Regions from separate parts of the Paenibacillus motobuensis genome, predicted to be linked through region 1. Evidence: riboswitches for the same ligand, from Rfam matches in the RefSeq annotation. Region 1 holds a riboswitch; each other region holds the start of a gene.

Region 1 (2,203 bases):
TTCAGGTCGCTGCGCCAAATGTTGCGTCCATCGATGACTCCTGCTCCGAGCACCTTGCCTGCCGGATAGCCAAATTCTCGCAGTGCCGAAAGATTGCCCTCTAGACCGTGTACAAAATCCAAGCCAATTCCTTGTACCGGCAGAGCAATCACCTGTTGATAACCGGACACTGCGGCGAAGTAGGTTTGCAGCATGATGGAGATTCCCGGTACTTCCTGAACAATCGTCTTATAAATCAAATTAAGTTGCTGGATATCCTCTGCGGTTAGCTCTATTACGAGAGCTGGTTCATCGATTTGTACCCAGGCTGCACCTTCTGCCGCAAGCTCACGCAGCACCTGAATATAGAGCGGCAGCAGCTTGTCGACCCAAACGTTGAACTCTCCCTCTCCATATCCTTTGGACAGTTTCAGGAACGTATACAAACCAAGTAATACGGGTCTGCCTTCCATTTGCAGAGCTTGCTTCGCTTCCCGGTACGCCTCTAGCGGATAATTTACAGTCAGCTTCGGCTCTCTGTCTCCAAGCTCAGGTACGATATAGTGGTAATTCGTATTGAACCACTTGGTCATCTCGCTGGCCGCAGCCTGTTTATTTCCTCTGGCAATAGCGTAATAGGTGTCTAGTGGTACTGGACCACCATCATACTCGAATCGTGCCGGGACTAATCCGAACATCACCGCCGTATCCAGCACATGATCATAATAGGTAAAATCACCGACTGGAATGACATCGATTCCTTTGCTTTGCTGCGTACGCAAATTGTCCAGGCGGATCGCAGTCAGTCGTTCCCGCAGGTCAGGCTCCGCGATTTGCCCTGCCCAATAAGCCTCAATTACTTTTTTCCACTCCCGATTCCGTCCAATTCTTGGGTAGCCCAGATTACCGCTTACGATTTTTCTCAATTCAATCAACCTCCATGAATAATGTTTGATGAGACACAAGTTCATAAATCCAGTCCAGTTAAATAAAAGAGGCCCCCTTTAAGCAATGCTAAAGAGAACCTCTGTATGGATTTACAATGGCAGTAATCTTTAACACCTCCCTATCTTCCGTAGGTAATGCAGTGTTGTCAGAATAGGCAGGTCTCCTGGCTCCAGATTCAACGTCTTCATGCTGCCTTCCCGATAGACTTGTATCAGTGGCAAGAATCGCAACGGACTCCTCTGTTACAGTGGCGGGACCGCGCCGGTATTGAACCGGACTTCCCTTTTAAGCTCCCAATCCATTAGACTGGAGCACCTATCCCCACAATATTAAATTGATAGGTAATTCAAAACTGGCCTTTTTGAATCTAATTCTTATTCTTTGTTATCATCTTACTATGTATCGGGGACAGTAGTCTTATCGGAATTTACTATAACTAGTTATAATTGTCCTGAACCGCCTTCTGCAGCATACCAATGCAGCGATCGAGATCGGCCTTCACCTGCTTCTTGTAGAGCTTAGCCTTGTCCCGTCCTTCTTCCGTAAAATGGTACAGTACGATCTCCTGAAAGTCGACGCTTGGATCATTTCCCTTCAGCTGCTTGGTCCGATATAGAACTCCTTCCTGCACCAACTCATGTAAAGCCCGGTAAATCTCGCTCAGCGGAGGCACATACCCGAACGGCTTGAATTCCTCCTTCATTTCCTCCAGCATCTGATAACCGTATCCACGACGCTGCTCCACCTTCGTAATCAGGTATAACTTAATGTAAGCCCGCTGGGCAATCATAAAAGCCATGGGCTGCCACCTCCCTTTTGTTTCCAGTATACCTAATATATGAATTTTTCACAATAGTTGATTTAATAACTCTTTTCAGATGATATTAACGTTGCTAGATCGTCGTAAGAGTAACAATCAAGATAAAAGTAACTAAGCAGCATGAATTTGATCTTACTATTATGAATTTTTCACATAGTGAAATTATACCACAAGAGATTGTTTGTTGTCCTTCCTTACTTTCAGCTTTTAGTACTAGATAACCGGTTGTGAAATAAGGAACTAGGAGTTTGGAAGCTTATACTCCCGTTGGAAAAATAGTAAAATCAAGTATGATTGTTACAGGTTAAAGAAGAATTTGATACTTATGATGAGTGGAAAGAAAATTACGATAAAGTGGTACGAGATATTAAAGATAAGCTCATCTATAGTTCCTATCGCGATTGGAGTGAAAAAATAATGACGTTTGAACCGGAGAATAAGCTCGAGGAAATTTTA
Region 2 (2,203 bases), on a different contig from region 1:
GATATGAACGATATAGATGAGCATTATGACGCCGCTGTTCTTGATATGCCTTATAATCTCTGTTCGGTGCTTCCGCGAGATGAAAGGATTAGAATGCTCACTAGTCTGAAGCGGATTAGCATCCGGTCGGTTATCGTCTCTTCAGAGCCACTTGAGGAGGAGATTCGCGAGGTCGGTCTTATGATCATGGATCAAGGAAAAATCCATAAAGGTTCCTTTATCCGCAATGTGTGGCTGTGCAGGAGCGAGTGAACAGGGTAAGACTATCTTATTGCAGTATTGCAGCAGTAGATAACGGTGAATGAACGGTTTTGGATATTGTGTTCAATCTCCTTTTCACCTATAATCCAATAGAGAAGATAGCCTTGCTATAAGCTAATCCATTAAATAAATACTTGCTGGTCCTGAGTTGGCGCGAATACGCCATGCGCTCGGGTGAAAAGGGAAGCCGGTGTGAGTCCGGCGCGGTCCCGCCACTGTAAACAGGGACGAAGTCCAATTTGCCACTGTCAACTGTCAGGTTGATGGGAAGGCGGGCTTCAAGTCATAACCTGTAAGTCAGGAGACCTGCCGCGAGTATATGAGACGGTCCTTCGAGGAAAGGATAACGTTCTGCTAAGCTAAGATTGCCCATCTGTATGGAGACTCCATGCTCTGTTTGGATCAGGCATAACTTTGTAGACGTAACCCATCCCATACGGATTGGGTTTTCTTTATTTTATCGGGACTCAAAGCACAAGCAATGGCGTACAAGAACTTATTCAAAAGGAGAGGGAAAACTTGAAGAACTGGAGAAAAATATGGGCGGCTGCGCTGCTGACGCTCGTAATTATGGTCGTTGCAGGGTGTGGCGCCAATAATTCAACGAATAATGCCACGAACGGGGCGGCAAATCATAGTACGAATCAGGCTGCTGAGCAGAGCAGCAATAGCGGAAATGCAGGAGAAGCACAGCATACAGCTTACCCGCTTACTGTAAAGGATGATTTCGGTACGGAGGTTACATTTGATGCAGCTCCGCAGAAGATTGTCTCCTTGTCACCATCGGAGACGGAAGGCTTGTTCGCGATCGGGCTGGACGAGCAGATTGTCGGCGTCTCGGATAATGATGATTATCCGGAAGCAGCGCTGTCCAAGCCGAAGATGGGCGGCTTCCAAGTTAATGTAGAATCCGTTGTAGCGGCTGAGCCGGATCTTGTCGTTGTTACAGGGACGATGATCAAGGAAGAGACGATCAAGAGCTTGACCGATCTCGGGATTAAAGTATTTAAATCCAATCCGAAGACAGTGACTGACGTAATGGACCATATTAAGATGATTGGACAAATTACGGATCACCAGGCTGAGGCGGAGCAAGTTGTGAAGCAGATGCAGGATGAGCTGAATCAAGTAACTGAAGCCGTTAAATCGGTTAAAGAGGAAGATAAGAAAGAGGTATATATCGAGTTCTCGCCAGGCTGGACGGTTGGTAAGGGCGAGTTCATGGACGAGATGATCACACTTGCCGGAGGCACTAACGTAGCTTCCGATATAGAAGGTTGGAGTCAAATTAACGAAGAGAATATTATTAAGGCAAATCCTGATGTTATTCTGTATGCCAAGAGCGTCATTGAAAATGACAAGACCTTGGCCGAGATTATAAAAGAACGCAGCGGTTGGGATCAAATTACGGCGGTGAAGAATGATCAGGTTATTGGACTGGATGACAATTTGCTCAGCCGTCCGGGACCGCGCGTAACCCAAGGACTGATTGAAGTAGCCAAAGCAATCTATCCGGAATTGATGCAGCCATGAGGAAGAAGCTGGCCGGATACGGAATCATAGGTCTTGCTTTGCTCGCAATCACCGTCTTGATCTGTATCGGGGTAGGCTCAGTATATTTGCCTGCCGGAGAGATTATCGCCATTCTTGCGCATCATATTCCGTGGATTGGCGATCATATCACTCCGGATTGGAGCATGGCTTCTGAACAGATTGTGATGAAGGTTCGCCTTCCGCGAGTGATGCTTGGCCTGCTGGTCGGTGCTTCGCTTGCGGCAGCGGGCTCTGCTTTCCAGGGAGTGCTGCGCAATCCGCTCTCCGATCCATTCACCCTTGGCGTGTCATCGGGTTCAGCGCTAGGGGCCGCAGTACTGATCTTCCTTGGCTGGCAGTACTCCGTGATCGGAGTGTTCACACTGCCGGCTATCGCATTTTTAACGGG
Region 3 (2,203 bases), on a different contig from region 1:
CAGTTTGCTTCTCCAAGACGCGCTGCAGCTCGGCTACATATGAACTGAGACTGGTGCTTCCTGTTCCTACCGGAATAACCGTTACTTCAGCTATTGCCATCATAATTCCTCCCTATCCCTTCGATTGTTACTTCTATTGTAACCACAACACCAGGTGAAGTTCAAACTCTGAATCACTTGAGTTCCTCAGTTAATTCTAACGAAACTACAGAACGTTATTACTATGAAATCAAGAGCAAATTGAATCTAACGAAACTGCATATCGTTATTTGCTCTGAAACTAGGCTGAAGTGCTTTATTTTAGTTGAATAGCGATACCCTTCGTTAGAATTCTCGGAAGCTCTTTTTCATCCAAATAACGATATCACGTTTCGTTAGAGATGGTTTACTAGTCGTCAGCCGAATCTCCCCTTACTCTCCGATCGCTAACCGATTTAAGCATCTGTGTGGTCCATAAAAGTTCACATTTTTTTTCGGCCCCGACTCGCCGCATTACGTCTGCTTTCTACTGTTTTTCAGTTAATTTTCACTCGTCAATCCCCCTTATGACCTGTTTACAAACACAATATATTGGGCTATGATCAATTCCAGACAACCAAATATAGTATGAACAGGTGGTTCGGAGCATTTTATACTACCGGATCTTAAAAGGGAAGCGCGGTGTAAATCCGCTGCGGTCCCGCCACTGTGACCGGAAGCTTGAGAGGCTTAACAACCTCTATAAGTGAGTGTTCAAAAAAGGTCGGTTTTCAGGATTGACTTCAAGATCAAAAGCGGACTTTTTGAACAATCTCTATAGCGATTCGTCGGCATCATGCCACTGCAGGGTAAGCGATCCTGTGGGAAGGCGCCGCTGAATGACCCGGAAGCCAGGAGACCTGCCTGTTTCAATGACACCGCTAATGACCTGCGAGGAATCAGGCAGGTGTCCGCTTGCAGCTTTTACATACTATTTCAGTACACACTATCCGAACACAGGAGTACTGTGTTTGATTGAGCGCAATCGGGCATTTTCGACCTTTTGGCAGGTTGGAAATGCTTTTTATATGTCTAGAATGTCTAGTAATTAGAGGGGAGCACTTAGTTATGGCTTTATTAAATCGATTTTATACGGATCAGGAGCAAATGCTGGATGAGGTGATTCATTTAGGGGAAGAAATCGTTGCCAGCTCCAACCTTGATGTACTGCGCGAGAATGCAAACCTGAACGGCGAGAGCTTCTCCGGCAAAATGAGCAAATTCGGCAGTGAGTATGCCAAATGGTATGCGAATCACTTTGTGATGCCTAACCATCTGGTACAAGCTATTCAAGATAATATCGTCTATGTACATGACCTGGATCAATATGCCATCGGTACGACGAACTGCATCTTCATTCCATTTGATAAACTGCTCGCCGGTGGCTTCAACACCGGCAATGGCAGCGTCCGTCCTCCTAATTCGATCATGACGGCCATGGCGCTGGTGGCGATCATTTTTCAATCCCAGCAAAATGCCCAGTACGGCGGCGTCTCCGCCAATAAGCTGGATTACGATCTGGCCCCTTATGTAAGCAAATCGTTCGTGAAGTACTTCCGTAAAGGGCTTGGCTACTTCGAAGAAGGAGACGATGCGGCGGACTTGGGTGAGATCTCCATGGGACGTAGCGACCTTCAGGAGCAATATCCAAGAACTTTTAAATATGCCTCCAAGGAGACCGAATCAGAAACTTTACAGGCTGCTGAGAGCCTGATTCATAACTTGAATACGATGTCGAGCCGGGCCGGCGGGCAAATCCCGTTCACCAGCATCAACTATGGCACTTGCACATCTCCAGAGGGACAATTGGTCATCCAATCCCTGCTAAAGGCAACGATGCGCGGTCTGGGCAGCGGTGAGACACCCGTCTTCCCGATTCAAATCTTCAAATGCAAGCAAGGCGTCAACCAGGAGAAGAATGATCCGAACTACCATCTATTCCTGATGGCTGCAGAGTGCTCAGTCAAACGGTTGTATCCAAACTTCGCTAACCTGGATGCGCCTTTGAACCTGCAATACTATGATCCGGCTAATCCGGATACGGAATTCGCAACCATGGGATGTCGTACTCGCGTATTAAGCGATCGCTTTGGACGCAATCATCTGTCCGGTAAAGGCAATCTGTCCTTTAATACGATTAACCTCGTCAAGCTCGGACTAGAGCACGGTATCGCGCTAGGACGGC

Evidence for each region. A riboswitch is a leader RNA that binds a small molecule or an ion and turns the genes downstream of it on or off. The one in region 1 is predicted to bind cobalamin.
Region 2: another riboswitch for cobalamin. It lies ahead of ABD014_RS06695 (ABC transporter substrate-binding protein); the one in region 1 lies ahead of metE (5-methyltetrahydropteroyltriglutamate--homocysteine S-methyltransferase).
Region 3: another riboswitch for cobalamin. It lies ahead of ABD014_RS00770 (anaerobic ribonucleoside triphosphate reductase); the one in region 1 lies ahead of metE (5-methyltetrahydropteroyltriglutamate--homocysteine S-methyltransferase).

What each region holds. Positions count from the first base shown of each region.
Region 1 covers NZ_BAAACX010000009.1:591,503-593,705, forward strand. The annotation lists gene metE (5-methyltetrahydropteroyltriglutamate--homocysteine S-methyltransferase) at 1-905, opposite strand, end outside; cobalamin riboswitch at 1,064-1,261, opposite strand; gene ABD014_RS13300 (replication termination protein) at 1,364-1,726, opposite strand; gene ABD014_RS13305 (enhanced serine sensitivity protein SseB C-terminal domain-containing protein) at 2,042-2,203, shown strand, end outside.
Region 2 covers NZ_BAAACX010000007.1:334,670-336,872, forward strand. The annotation lists gene ABD014_RS06690 (TRM11 family SAM-dependent methyltransferase) at 1-252, shown strand, start outside; cobalamin riboswitch at 382-589, shown strand; gene ABD014_RS06695 (ABC transporter substrate-binding protein) at 781-1,794, shown strand; gene ABD014_RS06700 (FecCD family ABC transporter permease) at 1,791-2,203, shown strand, end outside.
Region 3 covers NZ_BAAACX010000002.1:164,430-166,632, forward strand. The annotation lists gene ABD014_RS00765 (MTH1187 family thiamine-binding protein) at 1-100, opposite strand, end outside; cobalamin riboswitch at 596-900, shown strand; gene ABD014_RS00770 (anaerobic ribonucleoside triphosphate reductase) at 1,087-2,203, shown strand, end outside.